4 regions of the Alteromonas sp. ABH2_165 genome follow, and region 1 is predicted to be linked to each of the others. Evidence: predicted binding sites of a transcription regulator. Region 1 holds the regulator's gene; each other region holds the start of a gene.

Region 1 (6,053 bases):
GAAGTGGGCTACCGGCTTATTCCGTTAGTCGATAAATCCCAGGGCGGCGAACTGCTCACCCGAATCAAGGGCGTACGTAAAAAGCTCTCTCAGGAACTTGGCTTTCTGGTACCGCCGGTACACATTCGCGATAACCTGGATCTCGACCCCAATGCTTATACCATTGCGATGTTGGGTGTCACCATTGGCGATGCGCAAATCAGTCACGATGAAGAACTCGCCATTAATCCTGGCCAGGTATTCGGTAAACTCGAAGGGCGCGCAACCAAAGATCCTGCCTTCGGTTTAGACGCAGTGTGGATTAGACCAAATCAGCGTGAACATGCACAAACACTCGGTTATACCGTTGTTGACGCTGCTACCGTAGTGGCAACGCATCTAAGCCAGCTGCTGAGTAACAATGCTTATCAACTTCTCGGCCATGAAGAAACTCAGCAACTACTGGATATGCTGGCTAAGTCTAGTCCGAAACTGGTCGAAGGGCTGGTGCCTGACATTCTACAACTCAGTACCGTGGTGAAAGTGCTGCAGACACTGTTATTTGAAGGTGTGCCTATTCGAGATATGCGTACCATTGTTCAGACGTTGACTGAGTACGGCCCGCGTAGTCAGGACCCAGATGTACTGGTGTCTGCGGTGCGTATTGCGCTAAAACGTCTCATCGTTCAGGAAATCAGCCAAGGCGCCAAAGAAGTGCCCGTCATAACTCTGGCACCAGAGTTGGAACAGATGTTGCACCAGTCTCTTCAGGCAGGGGGAGAAGATGGCGCCGGTATCGAACCAGGACTCGCAGATCGTCTCCAACAATCCTTGCAACAGGCCGCACAACAACAAGAGCTAGAAGGCGAGCCTGCAGTACTCCTGACGTCAGGTATGTTGCGACCTGTGCTGTCACGCTTCCTTAAATATTCGGTAGCTGGCTTGCATGTGTTGTCGTACCAGGAAATACCTGACGACAAGCAAATTAAAATTGTCAGCTCTGTCGGTCAATAATCTGACACTGGGTGAGTGAAGAGGTTGAGATGAAAATCAGACGTTTTTTTGGCAAAGATATGCGGGAAGCGTTAAGCCAGGTAAAAGCCGAATTGGGCAGTGATGCCGTCATTATGTCGAACCGTAAAGTGGCCGATGGTATTGAGCTGGTGGCTGCTTACGATAAAGAACCTGAGGCAAAACTTAACCTGAACACGCGCCATGACAACAAAGCATCCGCGGGCCAGCAAAAGGCCACGCCGAGCCTGAGCGAAATTATTGGTGATGATGGTCCTGACAACCTCCGTGCATTATTAGAAAAGCAGGCTGCCGAGCGAAACGCAGCGGCTGACGCTGCTACGCAGCAAAACGCACCGCGCCAGGTTCAGCCTCATTCCCAGCGCGACCTTGCTCAGCCTCAATATCAATCACAGCCTAAGGCACAAGCTCAGCCACATTCCCAGCGCCCACAGCAGCAAACTGCACAGCAAGACAATGATGTATTTTCTTTTGCTGATGTATTTAATCACGGGCGCAACAACACTGCACCAGCTTCACAAATGAGCCCTGACTTCGAAGCTGCGCCTTCTCAGCAGGCACCTTCGAGTAACGCGCAGGGCAATAGTGAACTGGATGCCATCAAAGAGGAATTGGCGTCTTTACGTAATGTGCTGCAATATCAGGTGGCCGACCTGATGGAAGCGAAGAAAAAGCGTCAGCGACCCGTTCACAGCTACCTGATGCAATGCCTCACTGGCATGGGATTAAGCGTTGCGCTGGCTGAACAGTTAGTACATTACACGCCTTCACAGTACACCGAGCGTGAAGCGTGGATTTATTTGTTGAACCTGTTGGCTAACCGTCTGAACGTTTCGGGTAACGATATTCTTACGCAAACCGGTGTTGTTGCACTGGTCGGTCCAACTGGCACGGGCAAAACCACTACCGTTGCAAAGCTTGCTGCACGTTATGCACAAAAGTACGGGGCAGAGCAGGTAGCGATGATCACCATCGATACCTATCGGATTGCAGCTTATGAACAGCTGGCGACTTACGGCAAAATTATTGGCTGTACTACCCGAAAAGCACAAAGTAGCGAAGAATTAGCTGAACAACTCTTTCAGTTACGTCATAAACGTCTAATATTAATAGATACAGCAGGTTTTAGTCAGCGAGATAGCCGATTAATTCAACAACTTGGTCAGTTTAGCAACGGTCAAATGCAACCTGTACGTAAATACCTGGTTGCGCAAGCTAATACCCAATATCCTGCTCTGCAGCGCATTATTGCAGCGTATAATTCGGTTAAACTCGACGGCTGTATCTTCACTAAAATTGATGAGTGCTACAGTTTGGGTGAGGTATTAAGCGTTGCTGTTGAGCAGCAGCTACCGGTGAGTTATGTGACCGATGGCCAGCAGGTGCCTGAAGATATTAAAGTTGCTGATGCGAAATCTCTCGTATCTGCAGCGGCAAAGCTTTATAAAAAGTACGGTTTGAATCATACTAAGCATAATCATGAAGTTAATTCAGTTAAGGCAGTATGATCGAAGATCAAGCGAGTAGCTTACGAAAGATGAATCAATCACGCCTCATTAAGGTTATAGCCGTCACCGGCGGTAAGGGTGGTGTGGGTAAAACCAACATCACACTGAATACGGCCATCGCCATGGCAAAGCAAGGCAAACGGGTGATGGTGCTCGACGCCGACCTTGGCCTGGCTAACGTCGATGTTATGCTCGGACTGCGAGTAGAGAAGAACCTTTCTCATGTGCTGTCTGGCGAATGCACCCTCGACGATGTGCTGGTAACCGGCCCCCATGGCATCAAAATCGCACCGGCAACGTCGGGTACGCAGGCAATGACAGAATTGTCGCCTACCGAGCATGCAGGTCTAATTCGTGCGTTCAGTGAATTGCGCTCGCAAATCGACGTGCTCATTGTCGATACTGCAGCGGGTATTTCCGATATGGTGCTGAGTTTCTCCCGGGCGTCTCAGGATATTATGGTCGTGGTGTGCGACGAACCCACCTCGCTCACTGATGCCTATGCGTTAATTAAAATTCTAAATCGGGAACACGGTGTTTTTCGGTTTAAAATTGTTGCCAACATGGTGCGGGACATACGTGAAGGACAGGAGCTTTTCAGTAAATTATCAAAAGTCACTGGGCGTTTCCTTGATGTGGCGCTTGAACTGGTGGCTACCGTCCCCTTCGACGAGAATATTCGTCGAGCGGTAAGAAAGCAGACCGCCATCGTTGATGCTTTCCCAGGCTCGCCTGCCGCCGTAGCCATTAGTCAATTGGCGACCAAAGCGGCTAATTGGCCGGTTCCTGCCCAGCCAGGCGGACATCTCGAATTTTTCATCGAACAACTGGTAGCTAAACAAGCGGTAGGAAACCAACGTTGAACAGTAAAGCAGCAGCTTACCGACAACAGAATGACACTGCACAGTTGGTAGAGCGACATGCACCATTGGTTAAACGCATAGCCCATCATTTGATGGCCCGTTTACCTGCCAGTGTGCTTGTGGACGACCTGATACAGTCTGGCATGATCGGATTGCTGGAAGCTGCGAAAAATTTTGACGGTTCGAAGGGCGCCAGTTTTGAGACGTTTGCGGGTATTCGTATTCGCGGTGCCATGCTGGATGAAATTCGAAAAGGTGACTGGACTCCCCGTTCAGTGCACAAGAATAGCCGCGCAATCACAGAAGCTATCTCTTTAGTTGAAAGAGAAACAGGAAGAGATGCGCGCGATGTTGAAATAGCTGCTAAGCTAAATGTCAGCATTAATGATTATCATCAAATGCTTAACGAGGTCAATGCCGGAAAATTAATCGGTATCGAAGATCTCGGTGTATCTGAAGATGTGATCACAACAGAACAAAGTAAGGGTAATGACTCACCGTTAGAAGATCTTATGCAAGGCGCCTTTCAGAAAGCGCTGGCATACGCTATAACAACATTACCCGAGCGGGAAGCGATTGTATTGTCTCTGTACTATGACGAGGAACTGAACCTACGTGAAATAGGTGAAGTGCTCGACGTGAGTGAGTCCAGAGTCAGTCAAATTCACAGCCAAGCCATGTTAAAACTAAAAGCACGAATGCAATCCTGGCAGGCTGAAGAATAGCGCACACCAATATTAATAACGATTTACTATCCTTCACCGGAGGCTATTTTGGACAAGAGCATGAAAATTCTCGTGGTAGACGATTTTTCTACGATGAGACGAATCATAAAAAACCTGCTTAAAGATCTTGGATTTTCCAATATTCAGGAAGCTGACGATGGTAGTACAGCTTTGCCTATGCTCCAGCAAGGCGACTTCGACTTTGTCGTGACTGACTGGAACATGCCGGGAATGCAAGGGATCGATCTGCTTAGAGCTATCCGTGCTGACGACAAACTTAAACACTTACCAGTGCTCATGGTGACTGCAGAAGCGAAGAAAGAGCAAATTGTTGCTGCTGCACAAGCTGGCGTAAATGGATACGTGGTGAAACCATTTACAGCAGCTACACTAAAAGAGAAATTAGACAAAATCTTTCAGCGTTTAGGCTAACTTAGCAGCACCTGCCAGAGAAGAGGATTACTGGATGTCACCCATTAAAAAAGTCCCTATTTCGCTAGAAGAGGCGAAGCAACTGGTTAGTTATCTAGAGCAAGGGGATGATGAATCCGCCAATGCTCTGTTGGAGGCAGTATCAGCCAAGGAATCTGTGGAGCTCTTTGCCGAGGTTGGCAAGCTTACCCGTCAGCTCCATGATGCATTAAACACATTTCAATTAGACGAGCGCATCGCAGGCTTAGCCAACGATGATATTCCCGATGCGCAGACTCGTCTGAATTACGTCATCGAAGAAACAGAGAAAGCCGCCAACACCACAATGGATGCTGTCGAGTCATGCATGCCTATTGCGGAATCTCTGGCAGAGCGTATCGGCGCAATTGAGCCTGAATGGCAGAAACTCATGACCCGTCAAATCGAGCTAGGTGAGTTTAAGTCGTTGTGTTTGGAAATTGACTCCCTGTTTAAAGACGCATCTCAGGATTCGACTAAACTTAATAGTCTGTTAACCGAAGTGTTGATGGCACAAGGTTATCAGGATCTCACGGGGCAGGTTATTCGACGTGTAATCGATCTTGTGAAAGAAGTAGAAGATAGCTTGGTGAATATGTTGACTGTGTTTGGTGAAGCTGGTCAGCCTAAAGATAAAACACCCACCAAGAAGCCAGATGCGATTGAGGCAGAAGGCCCAATTCTTGATGCTGAAAAACGTGACGATGTAGTACAGGGTCAAGACGATGTGGATGACCTTCTATCAAGCCTTGGTTTTTAGGGGAGCGAATGAATGTCGTTTGAAGTTGATGAGGATATACTACAGGACTTTCTGGTTGAGGCTGGTGAGATCCTTGAACAATTACAGGAACAGCTGGTCGACCTGGAAAACAACCCGGAAGATGCTGACCTCCTCAACGCTATCTTCCGTGGGTATCACACTGTAAAAGGTGGTGCTGGTTTTCTTTCTCTAACCGAACTGGTAGAGATTTGTCACGGTGCAGAAAACGTCTTTGACGTGATGCGCAACGGTCAGCGCACGCTAACACCTGAACTTATGGATGTTATTCTCCAAGCCACGGATGTGGTTGTTGAGATGTTTGAACGTGTTAAAGCCCGCGAACCATTAGAGGCCGCAGACACAGCACTGGTCGATACCCTCCATAAACTCAGTAAGCCTGAATCCGCAGACGAAAATATTTTCGGCGATGTTTCAGCCGCAGCGCCGGTAGTTGAGGCGCCTGTCGAAGAAGAACCAGAACTCATTGTTGAAGAAACGCCTGTTGCACCCGAAGCTACTGCTGTGGCATCTGGCGACAGTGGTATTGAAGATATCTCAGAAGATGAGTTTGAAGCCTTGCTGGACCAATTACATGGTTCAGGTGCGCCTGGTCGTCCTGCTGAATCTGCAGCATCACCGGCCCCGGCAGCGCCAGCGGCACCTGCAGCGGGTGGCGATGGTGAAGATATCACCGATGATGAATTTGAAGCTCTACTTGATGAGCTTCACGGCAAAG
Region 2 (6,053 bases), on a different contig from region 1:
TTTCATTAATGAGGCCGCTAATCAATTCATTAAAGTCTTCACCTGAAGCCAGTTGCTGCCTTGCTGATTCAAACACATTAAGCATTTTATCCAAATACTGAGCAACCGGACGCGCTTCGTCTCCATGGGCAGCTCCAGTGTCATTTTCCCTATAATGTTGTATTGCACCATAAGTCTTCACGACTTCTGTTTGCTGAACTCTATTAAGTTGTAATGCATAGCCGGTCAGTTCCTGATCATCGAAGCCAAGCTCTAACGCTTTTTCAAAGGCCTTATCGATGTCACCACCAAAAAAGGTATCTGCAAGATCATTTACCGAGCCTACCAAATCTGCAATTGCCGTTAACTCACCGTCATCAAGTTCGCCTTTGAGTGAAAAACTGATCCCCTGTCGGTCAAAGTACGCATAGGATTCAGTTTTTTCGGCAGCCAACGAAATAGATTGCTCATCGCTATCCCCTATTCCGGGCATGACTGTCGCACTGTAACTTTGCTGATTCTGGTACTGAAACTGCCGCAAACTTTCAAAGCTTAGCGTTACCTCATCACCATCCCGAGTGCGTATCATTAAACTCGCTGATTCAGAATTCGAACTTCTCATCTCCATTGACGACTCGAGCGCTGATAACTGTGCAGGGTCTTGATTTTGCCCCAGTAAGTTAGACTCTAACTCATCAATTCGATTAGAAATTAGATCCCGGCTGCGTCCGATGCCAGTCGCGATCTCGTCGTTTAGCATTCCACCAAGATCACGCTCAGCCATCGCTATTCCGCGAGCAACGCCTTCACGTGCCTGTGAAAACAGACTGTTAAGCTTGTCATCATCGGCTCCGCCTCTGGCTGCGCCTTGAATAACGCCACCCACAAATTTCATAACGTTCTTTGCCACTTCTTCAAAATCAAATAACGATGCTTGCTTTTGCTCGCCCTTGTCATCGCTTTTTCTGGCAAATTTTCCACGTTGACCATCAACAGAAACTTCCTGCTCCATTGACGAACTATAGACTTTGAGACCAATGGTGGTTTGCGAACTGCTCACACTCACCATCGCCGTATTGCGCTGCTGAAGTTCTGCAGCTTGACGGAGTCCTTCTTGCTGTAACTGCTTTTGAATAGCTTTATTCGGATCTTCAACGCCTGTTGATTCAGAAACAGTTGGTTTCTGCTCTTTTACAGGTGGCGTCTTGTCACTAACAAATGCCTTAATTTCACCCACGTTCATAATAATGTCCTCACTAACCTCAATTCTTTATCGGCACCTTTTCGAATTTGTTTAATTTTAATACGATCTCAGAACAGTGATTGCACTATATTGCAGAGACACTACAATGCGCAGCCCGGAAACAAATGAAGTATTAACCAATGAGTACGATTATGCACAGCCACGAATACCTGACACAGCTTGAAGAAAAGAAAGCCAGATTAGGTCATCTTTTGAATGAGTTCGGCAACCATGAATTGGTTGTAATTCCTTCAAAAGAAACAGGCTACCGCATGCGTGCTGAATTCCGGGTATGGCACGAAGGCGACGACCTTTTTCACATTATGTTTAACAGTGAAACAAAGGAGAAGTATCGGGTTGATAGTTTTGCTCCGGCATCGCAAACCATTAATGAGGCAATGGACATACTGATCAGTCAGCTGCGTCCGTCGAAGACTCTTAGAAAGAAGTTGTTCCAAATTGATTACCTCACTGGGTTATCTGGAGAACTGGTGATCAGCCTTTTATACCACCGTCAATTAGACGAAGAATGGGAAGCTGCCGCTGAAAACCTCCGCTCGTTTTTATCTGAGCACTTTGGCACTGTAAATATTATTGGCCGAGCCAGAAAACAGAAGAAGATTCTAGGTAATGATTTTATTATCGAAGAGTTACCAGTAAATGCGCGCACTTATCAGTTCAAGCACATAGAAAATAGCTTCACTCAACCTAACGCTGAAGTTAATTGCAAGATGATCGAGTGGGCAATGTCGCAATGTGGAACCAGTGACGGTGATTTACTGGAAATGTACTGCGGTGCTGGTAATTTCTCCTTGCCCATGGCCAGTAAGTTCAGACGAGTAATTGGCACCGAAATCGCCAAACCATCGGTTAATGCAGCGCAATTTAATATTGATGTGAACGCAATCGATAATGTGGATATTGTACGCTTGTCGGCAGAAGAATTTACCGAAGCCTTGAAGACGGGGAGAACATTTTCACGGCTTAACGGTATCGACTTACAAGCTTATAACTTCACGACGGTACTGGTAGACCCACCACGCGCAGGCTTAGATGAAGATTCATTGAAGATGATTCAGGACTACCCTGAAATTATTTACATTTCATGCAACCCTGAAACACTGGCGGAGAATTTGAAAACGCTGACGCAAACCCACGAACTGGTCGCGACCGCCCTGTTTGACCAATTCCCTTTTACTCACCACATTGAAGCTGGCGTAAAACTGGTTAAAAAGCCGGTCTAGACTTTACTTCTTTCTCCTCTGGGGCGAAACACCTTCGCTCCAAGTTGCACAAATCTTAATTGCGCTTTTACCCTGTTTCCAATTTCCTGACGCAAAGCGACATCCACTTCCAGGGCTTCGGCACCAGCGCTGAAAACCAACCGTACCATGGCTTCTGCCTGCAAACTCGCAAGGTGATGCTCTACGTTCTGACTTTCTACAATGTAGTCAGAAAGTTCCTCGATAAAATGCTGGATCTCACGTAATACGGCCATGCGGTATGCCGTTGAAGTACCGGTATGTTCACGCAAAAGCAAACGAAACACGTTGGTATTGCCGGTAATAAATTCCATAAAGGTATCGACGGAAGTATCGATAACCCCACCTCCAGACGCGATTCTGCGACGGGCCTGACGCATGAGTTGCCGCAGCGCTAAACCGGCTTCATCGACGAGAGTAAGTCCTAACTCATCCATGTCTTTGAAATGACGATAGAACGAGGTAGGCGCGATACCAGCTGCCCGGGAAACTTCCCGCAGACTGATGGCCGACAGGCTGCGTTGTTCATCCAGTAATCCGAATGCCGCATCAATAATGCTCTGGCGGGTTTTTAGCTTTTGCTCCTGACGATTCAACGTCAACTCCTTTATACGCGTGCAACTTACCATGGCTAGTGTAACCGAATCAGACTGGCAGCGAGAAATGCTGATTAAAAATATTCCAAGTAAAAACAAATAGACCGCCGATCCTTGCCTTACAAAAGCAGCAACTCATGCATTGTGCACTATACTTAATGCGTAAAATATTGGTTTTCCCTTGCCTGTAGTATGGGAAAAAGCTAAATTAGCGTACAGTTGTAAGCCGAGTTGTTAAGATGAAGAAACCACCTATTATCCTCACCAATATTCTTGTTTTCGTAGTCACCGGCGCGATCGCTCTACTGGCGGTGCCTCTGTGGGCAGTCACCATGGGATTCGACACTGTTGAAATCGTTACGGCTATTGTACTTTTTTATTTTACAGGGATGTCGATTACTGCGGGATACCACCGCCTGTGGTCACATAAAACTTACGATGCCCATATTTCGGTAAGAATCATTCTGGCCATTGGTGGTGCGATGGCACTACAAAACAGTATTCTGCACTGGTCGTCTGATCACCGTGTGCACCACCGTCATGTCGATGACAACGATAAAGACCCCTACTCTGCCAGAAAAGGATTGTGGTTCGCTCACATGGGTTGGATGCTTCGGGAGTACCAAAAGCATCGCTATGACGACTACAGCAATTGCAGGGATTTACAAAAAGATCCTGTAGTGATGTGGCAGCACAAATATTATCTGCCGATTGTTTTGGTTGCGAACTTTGGTTTAACCGGATTACTGGGCTGGATAAACGGTGACGTGCTGAGCATGATTTTGTTCGCCGGTGTATTCCGCCTGTTCATGGTGCACCATGTCACTTTCTTTATAAATTCTTTGGCCCATTTTTGGGGTAGTCAGCCATATACCGATAAAAATACCGCGCGAGATAACGGCGTTCTGGCCTTCTTCACATTTGGTGAGGGCTACCACAACTACCACCATATCTTTGAATACGACTACAGAAATGGCATTCATTGGTGGCAGTTTGATCCAACAAAATGGCTTATCCGTGGATTGTCTTTTGTTGGGTTAACCACTAACTTACGCCGTGTGCCTGAAGAGCGAATTGAAAAGGCCCGGGCAGCAATGCAATTGCAGGAAGCTAGCCAGCGACTTTCCGCACTACCTGATGCAGATGAATTGCTACAGAAAGTGCAGGCAGAATATGACTTGCTGGTGCAAAAGATGTCTGCCTATTACGCAGCGAAAAAACGCCTTATGAACGTTCGTAAACGGTGTTTAAAACGTAGCGTTGAGCGCCTCGAAATCGACTTTCATTATAAAGAACTGAAGCATGCCTTAGCGCTTCAGAAAGAAAAGTGGCTCCAGTTACAGACACTTACGCCACAACTTGCATAGCTTTAACTTAAAACGCCGCTTCTTGCGGCGTTTTTATATTCTGACTGTTGCAAAATCAATAATATAAGTAACAATTAGGTGATGAGTCACTCTTGCGGTTTTCTGCATTTAGTAGCGGAATTAAGAGTCCAGGCAATTAAGATATTTGTACGGATTATGCATGACCGAAGAACAACTCTTTACCTTCACTCCTGAAGCGGAAGACACATCAAACACGTCTAGCCAATCAGCGGAATGGCTTGTACTCAGCGTTGAAGATGACCCTGGTTATCAGCAATCTTTGAAGTTAGGTCTCAACGGGTTAACCGTGCGAGGTCGCCCCATTCGATTTCTCACTGCCAACTCAGCAGCACAGGCTTCCTCTGTGCTTGCCGAGAATGATGGCATCGCGGTAATACTGCTTGATGTCGTGATGGAGCAGGACAATGCAGGCCTTTTTCTGGTTAACACCATTCGCACTATACTGGGAAACTCCCGGGTAAGAATTATTTTATTGACCGGTCAACCCGGTATGGCGCCTCGTCAAGACACGCTGAAAGAATATGATATTGATGAGTACTGGAATAAAGTTGATTTAACCGAAGAGAAACTTCGCGGAATCGTTTCAAGCAATATTAAAACCTGGTCGAATCTGACTGAGCTCTTTATTGCAAAACGTGGGTTGCAGATGATTGTCGACGCCTCCCGAGCTCTCACATCGAAGCAGGATGTCAGCGATTTCACCTACACGGTACTGAAAGAAGTTTCGCGCGTAATAGGCATTCCCGACACGGGTGGTATGGTGTGCGCCAGCAGGCCATCGATGGCCTCCCTCGAGCAATGTGAGGTGGTTGCGACATCTGGAGAATTCTCGCAATCAAATTCGCCATTACTGGCAAACTTGCTGGAAGAGCAACAATACATTGAACAACCAGGCCTCATCGACGCGATTAATGAAGCGCTCGCGCATCATGAACATCAATTTTTTGAAAATTGGTCAATTCTCTATTTCGATACAGCAGACGTAGACAACAATCAGTATCTTATTGTTGTAAAGTCACCAAAACCCCTTGAGCCCAGCCACATCACGCTGCTTATGGTTTTCAGTGAAAACATCAGTAATGGATTCGTTAACCTGGCGCTCATGAACAAACTTTCCATGCTGGCCTACTATGATGAAGCGCTCGGCGTACCCAATAAACACTGGTTACAGCGCGAAATTAGCAGCATGTCTACCTACGACAGAACATCAACCTCTCTGGTATTCTTAAGTATCCTTGATTTTTCTACTACTGAAATCACACTAGGAACCAATTTCAGTTCGCTGATTGTGTCTACGGTTTTGGAAAATATTAAAACCACTTGCCAAAAAGCCATGACGATATGCTACCTGGAGGATGGATGTTTCGCGATTCTCTATCGAACTGCTCGCCTGGCACAAGAAAGCAATCTGGATAGACTGGCCTCTCAAACGGTTGCCATTGATGGTGTTGTGCAGCGCATCTCAATCAACATCAGCCATGTTGGTGTTCAGGATCTCGATGCTTTAGATCTGAAAAAGTCGATTAAAACAGCCCAGCTTGTACACAATAGCCCGCGGCTAAAATTGGGCGCCGTTCATGCCATC
Region 3 (6,053 bases), on a different contig from region 1:
TTGGCATCCTGCTCGAAGATCGTCAGGTGAAAAAAATGATTTCGTCTTACGTTGGTGAGAATGCCCTGTTCGAAAAGCAATTACTGGATGGCGAGCTTGAAGTAGAACTGACGCCTCAAGGTACATTGGCTGAAAAACTCCGTGCTGGCGGTGCCGGTATTCCTGCTTTCTATACGGCTACCGGATACGGTACACCCGTTGGCGAAGGCAAAGAAGTAAAAGAATTTAATGGCCGCCCTTATATTCTCGAAGAGTCCATCGTGGGCGACTTCGCTATTGTTAAGGCCTGGAAGGCCGACCGTTACGGTAACTGCGTTTACCGTCATACGGCGCAAAACTTCAACCCCATGGCGGCCACAGCCGGTAAGCTCACCGTGGTTGAGGTGGAGGAAATTGTTGAGCCAGGTGAACTTGAACCTTCTCAAATTCACACGCCAGGTATTTTTGTAAACCGTGTCATTAAAGGCACGTTCGAAAAACGTATTGAACGTCGCGTCACTGCGAAGAAGGAGGCGTAATCATGGCATTAACCAGAGATCAAATCGCAATGCGCGTAGCGCAAGAATTTCAGGACGGCAGTTACGTAAACCTGGGCATTGGTATTCCTACCCTGGCAGCCAACTATGTACCTGAAGGTATTGAGGTAATGCTGCAGTCGGAAAATGGACTGTTAGGCATGGGCCGCTATCCAGATGAAGATGAAGTGGATGCCGACATGATCAACGCAGGTAAAGAAACCGTGACGGCTATCACCGGCGCTTCCATTTTTAGTTCGGCAGACAGTTTTGCCATGATCCGGGGTGGTCATGTGGATTTCACCGTGCTGGGCGCTTTTGAAGTAGATGTAAACGGCAATATCGCCAGTTGGATGATCCCAGGCAAACTTATTAAAGGCATGGGTGGCGCCATGGATTTAGTAGCCGGCGCCAAGAACATCATCGTTACCATGACGCACGCTGACAAACATGGCAACTCCAAACTGCTCGGAGAATGTACCTTACCCCTGACTGGGGTAAACTGTATTACCCGTATCATTACCGATTTAGCCGTACTGGAAGTGGCTGATGGCGCCTTTCATTTAACTGAAAGAGCACCGGGTGTCTCGGTTGACGAAATTCGTGAGAAAACGGCGGGTAAACTGATTGCCGCCGATGATGTACCGGAAATGCAATTCTGATAACAGGCTAAATCACCTGTACCTTACCCGAGGCGCTGCTTTAAGCGCCTCTTTCTTGCCGCCACTCTCTCTGACGCCTTTATCTACTGCTGCCTTTCATGGATAATACCGCCATTGCTATTTATGAGGTATTCACTTGAGCTTGTTAATTGCCGATCTCCCGGTTCATCACAAAATTGTCAAACGTCTTCAGGAAAAGGGCCTTGAAACCTTAACGGACGTACAGGAACAAACCATCCTGCCTGCACTGCAGGGCAAAGACATCATGGCATCGTCTAAAACCGGCTCCGGCAAAACCTTCGCTTTCCTGGTACCTCTGGTTCACCGATTGATGACCACCAAAGCGCTGAGTAAGAAAGATCCTCGTGCGCTTATTCTTGCCCCAACCCGAGAATTGGCTAAGCAGGTGTTCTCTGAGCTCCGCAGTCTGGCTAACGGTGTGGGTATTCAAAGCGCCCTTATCGTTGGCGGCGAAAATTATAACGATCAAACCAAAGTATTACGCCGTAATCCTCACGTCATCGTTGGCACGGCTGGTCGTATTGCCGATCATCTGGAAGACAAATCTTTCTTCATTAATGGTTTAGAACTGCTGATCTTCGATGAAGCCGATCGCATGATGGATTTAGGTTTTGCTGAACAGCTCAACCTGATCAACCGATTTGCCGACCACCGCAAGCGGCAAACCATGTTATTTTCAGCTACCCTGGATAACATTGCCCTTACCCACCTCACCCGTGAGCTATTAAAAGCGCCGGTACGTGTTGCTGTGGGTGAATCAACAGCTGTGCACCAAGACATAGAGCAAAGTCTGTATTTCGCCGATGACGTTGAACACAAAGATACCATGCTGCTTGCAGTCTTAAAGGCGCAAGCATACAACCAGGCCGTTGTGTTCACCGCGACACGAGAAGATACCGACCGAATCGCTGCAATTTTGAACGAACAACATCTTGAAGCCATCGCGTTGCGTGGCGATTTGCCGCAAAACCAGCGCGCAGCCATCATGAGCAACTTCAGTCGTGGTCAGCACAGTGTGTTGGTTACAACCGATTTGGCATCAAGAGGCTTGGATTTACGTAAAGTGGGCCTGGTCGTCAATTTTGATTTGCCCAAACAGTCCGACGAATATATTCACCGCATAGGTCGTACCGGCCGAGCTGGCGATAAAGGTGTCGCCATCTCATTTGTAGGACCTCGCGACTGGACAAGCTACCTCAACATTCAAAGCCATGTTAGCTACGACGTCACCTGTGCTGCTCACCCTGAATTGCCTGCAAAATTCACAGGCAAAAAAGTTCGTACGCCGAAAGCTGCCAATGCCGACAAACAGCAAAACGGCAAAGCACAGCAGAATGACGGAAATAAACCCGTTGTGAAAAGACGGGTTAACACCATGAAAGGCGACGAAGCCGGTCATATTCCGGTGAAAAGAAAGAAGCGTACCGATGTGGTAGACGACGAAGAAGAATAGCACACAAAAAACGGGCTCATCAGAGCCCGTTTTTAATGGTAAGTATTTTGCGCTAAGCAGAAATTAATATTCCCACCAGCCTTCCTGCCACCAGGCAAGAAATTCTTCGAAGTCGATGTAGCCGTCATCATTGTCATCAATAATTTTAAAGCCTTCTTCTACGTGGCTCATTTTCGTTTTTGGTGACAGTACGGTCAGCAATTCAATAAATTCAGGCAGGTCGATTTGACCGTTACCGTCTTTATCAAAAAAGCTGAAGTCACTTTTGATTTCGGCGATTTTTTCTTCTGAAAGTTGAGTGCTCACTTAATGTCCTGATTATTTACGACTTATAAATAAAGTGTACAACCCAACTTCGCTACTGTCTACTTAGACTGACTCTGTTTTGCTGCAAGTGCACGTTGACGCTGCGCATCGGCCTTTTCCTGGCGGCGTTTTTCCATTGCAACGCGGGCATCAGAACCAACGTGTTCCTCGCTACGCGCTTTTGCCAGCTGAACCTGCTTCTCACGTTCGCGGAAACGGGCAATCTGATCTTCGCTGTGGGTGCCGAAACAGTGCGGGCAGCTCACGCCAGCTTCATATTTATCAGACTGCTTATCGTCTTCTGTGATAGGCAAACGACAGGCATAGCAAGCGTCATACTGACTTTTCTCTAAATCATGATTTACCGCTACACGGTTATCAAATACAAAACAGTCGCCTTCCCACAACGATTCTTCTTTCGGTACATCTTCTAAATATTGCAAGATGCCACCTTCAAGATGATACACCTCGTCGAACCCCTGCTCTTTTAAGTATGCGGTCGACTTCTCGCAGCGAATACCGCCGGTACAGAACATGGCCACTTTCTTATGCTTGTCCTTGTTCATGTTGTCTTTCACATAGTCCGGAAACTCGCGAAACGTTTTGGTTTTCGGATCGACCGCGTGTTTAAAAGTGCCAATCTCAATTTCATAATCGTTACGGGTATCAATCACCAGCACGTCTGGGTCGCTAATGAGCGCATTCCAGTCTTTTGGCTTCACGTAAGAACCGACAGTATGACGCGGATCAATACCTTCCACGCCCATGGTCACGATTTCCTTCTTCAGTTTCACCTTGGTACGGTAAAAAGGCTGTTCTTCGTGTAAGGATTCTTTGTAGGAAATAGGATTGATTCGTGCATCACTGTTAAGGTAAGCCAGCAGGCCATCGATCCCTTCGCGGGTACCAGAAACCGTGCCGTTAATGCCTTCATGGGCAAGCAGTAATGTACCTTTGATACCAAGCGCTTCCATCTTTTCGACGAGAGGTTGGCGCATAGATTCAAAGTTTTCAAGCGCAACGAATTTGTACATCGCGCAAACGATATATTGAGACATAGGATTGTTCACCTTTGCTGATTGGAACGTAAGACCAGTGCAAATTGCGGCGCGAAATATACCAGAACAGTCCCTTTATGCCAAATGCGCAGCAGACCCCCTCTCGGTATCGTTGATGTAAATCAAGCCGAGAGTAAATCGTTGGATTTTTCTATTACGTCTAATAAACCCGTTTCATCCACGCTTTTTTGATTTGGCGTCAACACATTTAAACGTAACTGCGTTGCCAAACTGCAATTAACTTTTACCTCAGGTGGGATTGATCGCGCATTGTCGCGATAACTGAGCGGGTCCGGGTGCATCGATTGCCATAAAGAAAATGCGGCAACAGCGCCACTGTTTGCCAGCAACGACGTTACGCCTGAGGTTTGATAATCCGTTGTGCCAGCCTGCAACGAAGGTCGGCGGTAGTGATTTAAACGCGCAGGAAAATCGTCATCAGGGACCGTAGGTTCCTCGTCACCTATTATCCTTAGCGGTTCCGAGCCTGGTTGACAATGTATTGAAAGGTATAAGGAAAACAACGCGCCATTTTGTGTAGCGCGGCCGAGTTCACCAGACCATTCACGATCCGGTAATGTAATTTCCGCCAGTGGATGACGGTGTAATGTCGGGCTTTGTTCGCTCATATTGAGGTTATCGGCATAAAAACAGATAAATAAAGTCTTTTGCGTACAAATTTGCATACTTGAACTTTCGTCTAAGTGGTACGATCATTATGTCGACGAACAGAAAAGGCGACTATCGATGAATTATGCGGACAAACGCGTGTTGATTATTGAAGACCAACGCCCTTTTCTGCTGGTCCTTCGCGGCCTTATGCAATCAATGGGCGCCACTGAAGTGGTCACCAAATCATCAGCGGAACAAGCGCTGTCATTATGTAAGAAACGCAAGTTCGATATCGTTATTTGCGATCTTCATCTCGGATCTGACAAGAAGAACGGTTTCGAATTCATAGAAGAATTAAAAATGCGTCGCTTAGCTAAGCCAGACTGTATCGTGATGTTGATCAGTGCCGACAGCACACGACCCTACGTACTAGGCTCTTTGGAGCGCACACCAGACGACTATCTAATAAAGCCTTTTTCTCAAAACCAGTTAAGCACCCGTCTTGAACGCTGCTGGCATAAACGCCAAGTCCTTTTGCCCATTTATCGAGCCCTCGATAACGACGATCTCCCAGAAGCACAAAAAGAGGCAGAAAAGCTGCTGAAAACAAATAGAACCTATCGCGGCTCAATAGCACGGCTTCTCGTAGAGATTTATTGGCGTGAGAAACGATTTGAAAAAGCGCTAAGCGTACTCAGCGATTTTGATGAAGACAGGCCAGTGCCCTGGCTACAAACGGCATTAGCGCGAAATTGGCTTAAACTGGGCAAAATTGATAAAGCACGAGAAACGGCATGTACTGTAGTTCGGCACAGTAAATTTAATGCCGAGGCGTACGATGTCATTGCTGAATGCCAGCTACACAATAATGAACCTGAAGCTGCGGCAGAAACTATCAAGCAAGCTATCAAAATCAGTCCATATTCAACCGACCGTCATCATATTGCCAGCGAAATTGCCCGTAAAAATGCAGATTACGTAATGATTAGCGAGTGTGCCCTGGCCATTTGGAAGTTATCCCGCAAAGTCACAAGAAACAATGCCAACGTGTGGTGTAATTACATTGGCAGTATTCTTGAAGTGGCTGAGCATGCTGACGATAAACGCACGCGCAATAAATATCAGCATGAGGCGAGTCTTGCCGTGCAACGGGGTAAAAGTGATGATTATCTGTCCCGATATAATGATGATTTCGACTTCACCATATATGAGGCACTCTTCAATGCCAGACTTCACAGCCTCGACGGCAAGTTGATTGAAGCAAAACGGGTGTTGTCTGGCGGACAGCAAGCCATTGAGCAAAAGTACGATCACTATCCTCAAAGCTACATTCCTGACAGCATAAAAGTGCTCTACGCCGTGGGTGAATATGACGAAGCGGAAGCATTGGCCGCACTGGCAAGTGATGACCAGATAAACCGGTTTA
Region 4 (6,053 bases), on a different contig from region 1:
GATTTAGCACTTATTTTTGCGATTTTTTTAGCACGGCATTTTGTTACGGCCAGTTTCAGAAACGCTGAATAAGCAGGAACGGGTTAACGTTCCAGAAGCTTATTTACCCAGCTTTTTGTTTGAGGGCAGGCTGGATGAGGATGAAAAGAACCATTCTTATAAACGCCCTGAGGGCAAAAAGGCTCATCGATGAAGGTATTGTCATAGAAAGACACTGACGTACACAAATCCAGTGCTGACTGAACATGCTCCAGCGTTCGCGGTATTCTCGCCGCCACCTTATCATCAGGCACACCATGGCCGCCGCGACGTTTCCTGTCCGCCACCCTGGCCATATTGACCTCGGGTTCGCTGGCAATGTGAATTACGATAAGGTGCACATCAAATCCTCTGGCCCGTGCCTTAGCAATGAAGTCTATTTTAGAGGGATGGGAAAACACGGTTTCGAAACAGAAACTCAGCCCCAGATTTAGGTGCAATGACCGTTCCTGCTCAATAGCTTTTGCAGCCTCGTAACTATGTGCCTCGGGCGAGTCTGGCCAGTGTTTCGCGGCATATATAACCGCATTAAGAAACGGGATTTGCCTCTTGCTGAGGTAACGTTCGTAAAAGGTACTTTTACCCGCGCCATTGCCACCAGCCAGAATAATGATTTCTTTGGTCACAACACGCGCTTACGTTTTTTGAATTTTCCGTTTTTGAAGATACCGACTTCAGTTTCTCCATTCGGATAAACCGCACGGAGCATACCGGGTTCTCCGGCGGGCTCATAGAGAACATGCTGACGCTGCTTCAACGCCGCGGCTACCCTACCCGATTGTGAATCTTCGGCTACTGTGTTCATTAATGTCAGTGGATCAAATTTCTCATCCGACTTTTTATACTCTACCGCATCAGTAGCTGTACGATTTCCTGATACCGAAACTGTAACTTCGGCTTTTTCAGCCAGTAGCAGAGCAATGTCTGATGCAGATAATGTCGTTTCGACAAGCTGACCAATATGCGCCCAGTATTCGATCTGCTCGTTGGTGGAACGGTGATAAACAGACGACATAACTTTAGCATCGCTGACTAATGATTCATTTAAACGCAAAGGGGTTGAATGCTTACTCATACACTTTTATTCAAGTCAGGCTAAAACAATCTAAATTGTAGCTAATCGCTACAATTTTACAAGTTTGTTAGCTAGTCTGTCGCTTGTGAAACTTCCATCGAAGCCTGAACTACTCCGGAAACCTGGAATTCTTCTATACTGACAGGTCCAATTGCCTTTATTCATCACAGTACGTTAAGTACAATACCGGCCGCAAAAATTAAGGGTGAGTTTATGAGTTCTGTTAGTACGTTTTCTGTAGGTCAACGCTGGTTAAGCAATACCGAGTCTGAATTAGGTCTTGGCGCAGTATTAAGTGTTGATTTTCGCGCCGTGGAAATCCTGTTTCCGGCATCCGGCGAAAGTCGAACCTACACGAAGGATAACGCGCCCCTCACCCGCCTGACATTCACAGAAGGCGATGTGGTGCCCAGCGAAGAAGGCTGGAAACTGCAAATTCAGGAAGTCGAAGAAAACAACGGCGTTCTGATTTATCACGGCCTGCGGGAAGACACCAAAGAAACCGCCAAGCTGGCAGAAACCTTTCTGGATCATCAAATCCGTCTGAATCAGCCTGAGCAACGTCTGTTCAGCATGCAGACTGATGTGCCTAAGTGGTTTGAACTGCGCAAAGAAGCGCTAGAGCATCAGCATGCTTATATGCAATCCAGCACCATTGGTTTGGCGGGTGCGCGTATTGAGCTTATTCCTCACCAGTTGCATATTGCATCGGAAGTGGGTAACCGTCACGCGCCGCGGGTTCTTCTGGCCGACGAGGTTGGCCTGGGTAAAACTATCGAAGCTGCGCTGGTGATTCACCGTCAGTTAAAAACCGGCCGTGCACAGCGAGTGCTGATCGTAGTGCCAGATTCGCTAGTGCATCAGTGGTTGGTTGAAATGCTGCGCCGGGTGAACCTGGCTTTCGCTATTTATGATGAAAGTCGCTGTGATGCGCTGGATGAATCCGGCGGTAACCCGTTTGAAAACGATCAACTGGTGCTGTGTAGTATTAGCTTCTTAACCGACAATCCGAAACGCCATCAACAGGCACTGGATGCAGGCTGGGATTTACTGGTTGTTGACGAAGCCCACCACCTTGCCTGGTCCAGCGACTCGCCATCAGAAGAATACCAACGCATTGAAGCACTGGCCGGTATTACGGCTGGCGTATTGTTGCTTACCGCAACACCCGATCAACTAGGACACGAAAGTCACTTTGCTCGCCTGCGTCTGCTCGACGCCGCCCGCTTCCACAGTTATGAGCAATTCCTCAAAGAAGAAAGTGAATATAGCAAATTGGCCGATGCAGTTGCGCCACTGCTCGACGACGCGCCGTTAAACGCAGACGCAAAATCTCAGCTAACAGCATTAGCACCGGATATTCTGGCCCGTTATGGCGATGTTGATGAGCCCAGCACCCGACAGGCCATTTTGAGCCAACTGATTGATACCCACGGCACCGGCCGTATTTTGTTCCGTAACCGCCGCGCCGGTATCGAAGGCTTCCCGGTGCGTATGCTTAACAGCTATCCGTTGGCACTACCGGAAATGTACGACAGTGCTGTTTGTGGTGGCGAACTGTTTGATGCCCTGTACCCAGAGCGTCAAAGCAGCCTGGTTAACAGTTGGTTCGATGCAGACCCGCGGGTAGATTGGCTTCTGGATTTTCTGCCAACGGTACGCCCTGCCAAAGTGCTGCTGATCTGTGCGGATAAAATAACCGCCCAACAGCTGGGTGAAGTGATTCGCTCACGCAGCGGTATTCGCCACAGTGTTTTCCATGAAGGCATGAGTATTGTTGAGCGTGATAAAGCGGCGCACTATTTCTCCGACCCGGAAGAAGGTGCGCAAATTTTGCTGTGTAGTGAAATCGGTAGTGAAGGCCGTAACTTCCAGTTCGCTCACCACTTGGTGCTTTTCGATTTGCCGCTAACGCCGGATCTGCTGGAGCAACGTATTGGTCGTCTTGACCGTATCGGCCAAACCAAAGATATTCAGATCCATGTGCCCTATTTGGAAGGCACCGCCCAGGAAGTGCTGTTGAAGTGGTACCGCGATGGCCTGGAAGCGTTCACACACACCTGCCCTACAGGTTCGGGCGTATTTGCAGAAGTGCAGGCTCAACTGGTTGGCGCTTGTCTTGACCCTGAAGATGAATCGCAAGTTGATGCATTGGTTAGTGCCAGTAAAACCCTTAATGATGATCTCAAAGCTCAACTCGATGCGGGCCGCGACCGCTTGCTTGAACTAAACGCTTCTGGTGAAGGCCGGGTTGAAGGATTAATTGAAGATATTGAAGAACTGGATGACGATCCTATCCTGCCTTACTTCATGGGCCGACTGCTGAACTCGCTAGGTGTAAACCAGGAAGACAAAGGCGACGACTGCTATATTCTCACGCCATCGGAGTCTATGGTGAATCACCTGCCAGGTTTAGACCCTGAAGGCATGACAGTCACGTATGACCGCCACGTCGCTACGACCCTTGAACACGTGCACTTCTTGAGTTGGGATCATCCATTGGTGCATAACGCCATTGATATGATCTTAACCGACGTGATGGGTAAAGCGAGTGTTGGTTTTATTGCCGACAGAGAACTACCCAAAGGCGCCTACTGGTTGGAAGCCCTGTTTGTATTGCAAGCCAATGCTGATCGTACATTGCAGCCAGGCCGCTTTATGCCTGCCACGCCATTCTTGATTTGCCTTGACGGCCACGGCAAACCGGTAGAACTGGACTTTGGGTATCCACGTAAAGCAGGCAGAAAGATCTCCCAACAGTTGATTCAGGCGCTACAGCAACAGCTTACCCTGCATATTGAAAAAGCGACCACTCTGGCACAGCAAAAAGCGAATCAGATCCAACACGATGCCATTGAAAGCATGCAATCCACATTGACTGGCGAGGCGCAGCGTTTGAAAGATCTACAAGCGCAAAACCCGGCTGTTCGCGACAGCGAAATTGCGTTTATCGAGCATCAACGTGATGCGCTCACCAAAGCGTTGCAGTCGGCCACGGTGCAACTGGAAGGTCTGCGTATAGTGGTAAACAACCCATGAGTATGCCGCCAGGCAAAAAGCCGTTTATCTACAATCCACCGATGACGCCGTATCTGTCGCTGGTGCATTACGACAACGACATCGTAGTGGCCAACAAACAGAGCGGCTTGCTGAGTGTCACGGGTATTCAGCCCGCGCATAAAGATGCGCTGATTAGTCGGGTACAAAGGGTGTTACCTACCGCCACGGTGGTGCACCGATTAGATATGGCGACGTCTGGCATTATGGTGATGGCGCTGAACAAAGAAGCCCATCGCCAGATTTCTCGGCAGTTTCAGGACCGCCTCACGAAGAAGCGATATTATGCCCGCGTTGACGGTGTTATTGCCGAAGACGAGGGCGAAGTGACTTTACCTCTGATTGTTGACTGGCCTAACCGTCCTAAGCAGAAAGTCGATCATGAGAATGGTAAGCCTTCACTAACGTATTACCGCGTGATCCGTCGATTGGAAAATGAAACCTGGGTGGAACTGTTACCGGTGACGGGGCGTTCTCATCAACTCAGAGTACACATGCTGTCGATTGGGCATCCTATACTGGGTGACAGACTTTACGCCCACGACGAAGCACGTGACCTTGCTCCCCGTTTGCAACTGCATGCAGAAACGTTAATTTTGCAGCATCCAGCCTCTGGCCAATGGCAACGATTTACCGCCCATGTTCCATTCATGGACTACCGGCCTGAACCACTTGCACTATCAGAGTAGATTTTTACTTCTCTCATTTTAGCAATAAGAAACACTTTAGATTTCGCCAGCCCCGGCCGATACGCCTTAGAGCGTGAGTAATTTTTTACCCGGAGTGAATGTGCGTCATTTTCTGATTTGTTTGTCCTGCTTACTGGCACTGCCTCTACAGAGCGCGATGTTAGCTGACGACATCCGGAATCAATACCTGCCAGACGAGTATCAAACCATATTGGTTGGCGATGAAGATATGCCGGTTTTCAGTGGTGAACCAACAACGTCATTAAGTCGCGGCGTGGCACTCATTTTTACAGATACTGGCTATCAAGGACTTACCCTGAATAACGCTCGCGCCCTCGCAGTTAAATTGAATCACCGGGGATGGCACACGTTGGTGGTGCCAGCAGCAACGCTGGGAGTTGACGTAAGCGCATCGGTTTCACAGGCAATGGAACCTTCTCAACCGGGTGAAAACAATGAGAACGCGCCTGCAATTATTGAGGCGTCTGGGGCAACAAGTATGCACCCACGGGCAATAGCAAGAGAGGCCATGGTCGATCCCGCCAGCAACCGCTCGGTAGTCGCGCTTTTAGCAAACGCAGTTTTTCAGCACATAGAGACGATCCCAGGCTTTAGACTCGTGATCAGTCAGGGCATGAGCGCCGCCCAACTGATTGCATTAACGTCTGCGGAAATTTTACCGCCCCCAGATGGCATGGTTGTGATCAGTCCATACTGGCCACAATCTGAAGCAAACGGCGCAATTCCAGCACAGCTGGCTGCTACAGAATTCCCGGTCCTAGATTTACAGTTCCCCATCAACACCCAATGGACAGCAAATAGCGCAGCCAAACAAAAGCTGGCTGCGACACAGGCGCTAAAACTGCATTATCGCAATAAAGCGCTTACTACTCCGCTCTTCCAAGCTACCAATTCCAGCGACACTATTTTTAGCCGTACCCTAAGCAAAGAGATTTACGGATGGGTTAATCATCTGGGGTGGTAACGATTTCCAACCCACTTTTTTCTGATTATTTTCATAAACCTGTTTCTTTTTGCCTAGATTTTACACAAAATGGAATTTTTTTTGACTATACTGTCAGGCGAATCAGTTAACAGGCTAAATATTATGTTGTTGTCTTTTGTCGACGCCAAAGCCAACCAACTATGCTTTTATCTTCGGGGCTTTTGGCAAAGTATTATACCGCATTCCG

The links. The regulator FliA, encoded in region 1, starts transcription of late flagellar genes. The targets are predictions, from matches to a motif close to CTAAAGNTNNNNNNNNNNNNGCCGATA.
Positions count from the first base shown of each region.
Region 2: a site for FliA is predicted at 1,251-1,277, ahead of ACXAFQ_RS10745 (DUF5610 domain-containing protein). Genes of this name have one in related genera too.
Region 3: a site for FliA is predicted at 4,653-4,679, ahead of ACXAFQ_RS09000 (VC2046/SO_2500 family protein). Genes of this name have one in related genera too.
Region 4: a site for FliA is predicted at 4,896-4,922, ahead of ACXAFQ_RS12690 (DUF3530 family protein). Genes of this name have one in related genera too.

Region 1 covers NZ_JBSWWF010000001.1:370,387-376,439, forward strand. Annotated here, with positions in the region: gene flhA (flagellar biosynthesis protein FlhA) at 1-993, shown strand, start outside; gene flhF (flagellar biosynthesis protein FlhF) at 1,023-2,519, shown strand; gene ACXAFQ_RS01595 (MinD/ParA family protein) at 2,516-3,382, shown strand; gene ACXAFQ_RS01600 (RNA polymerase sigma factor FliA) at 3,379-4,107, shown strand; gene cheY (chemotaxis response regulator CheY) at 4,156-4,539, shown strand; gene ACXAFQ_RS01610 (protein phosphatase CheZ) at 4,574-5,317, shown strand; gene ACXAFQ_RS01615 (chemotaxis protein CheA) at 5,330-6,053, shown strand, end outside.
Region 2 covers NZ_JBSWWF010000005.1:989-7,041, forward strand. Annotated here, with positions in the region: gene ACXAFQ_RS10745 (DUF5610 domain-containing protein) at 1-1,222, opposite strand, end outside; gene trmA (tRNA (uridine(54)-C5)-methyltransferase TrmA) at 1,363-2,466, shown strand; gene fabR (HTH-type transcriptional repressor FabR) at 2,463-3,080, opposite strand; gene ACXAFQ_RS10760 (acyl-CoA desaturase) at 3,320-4,447, shown strand; gene ACXAFQ_RS10765 (EAL domain-containing protein) at 4,608-6,053, shown strand, end outside.
Region 3 covers NZ_JBSWWF010000003.1:394,559-400,611, reverse strand. Annotated here, with positions in the region: gene ACXAFQ_RS09025 (CoA transferase subunit A) at 1-518, shown strand, start outside; gene ACXAFQ_RS09020 (CoA transferase subunit B) at 521-1,177, shown strand; gene ACXAFQ_RS09015 (DEAD/DEAH box helicase) at 1,320-2,651, shown strand; gene ACXAFQ_RS09010 (EF-hand domain-containing protein) at 2,715-2,957, opposite strand; gene trhO (oxygen-dependent tRNA uridine(34) hydroxylase TrhO) at 3,017-4,015, opposite strand; gene ACXAFQ_RS09000 (VC2046/SO_2500 family protein) at 4,138-4,644, opposite strand; gene ACXAFQ_RS08995 (response regulator) at 4,763-6,053, shown strand, end outside.
Region 4 covers NZ_JBSWWF010000006.1:63,126-69,178, reverse strand. Annotated here, with positions in the region: gene ACXAFQ_RS12710 (ATPase) at 84-665, opposite strand; gene ACXAFQ_RS12705 (TA system antitoxin ParD family protein) at 662-1,114, opposite strand; gene rapA (RNA polymerase-associated protein RapA) at 1,328-4,153, shown strand; gene ACXAFQ_RS12695 (pseudouridine synthase) at 4,150-4,860, shown strand; gene ACXAFQ_RS12690 (DUF3530 family protein) at 4,961-5,845, shown strand; gene ACXAFQ_RS12685 (hypothetical protein) at 5,927-6,053, shown strand, end outside.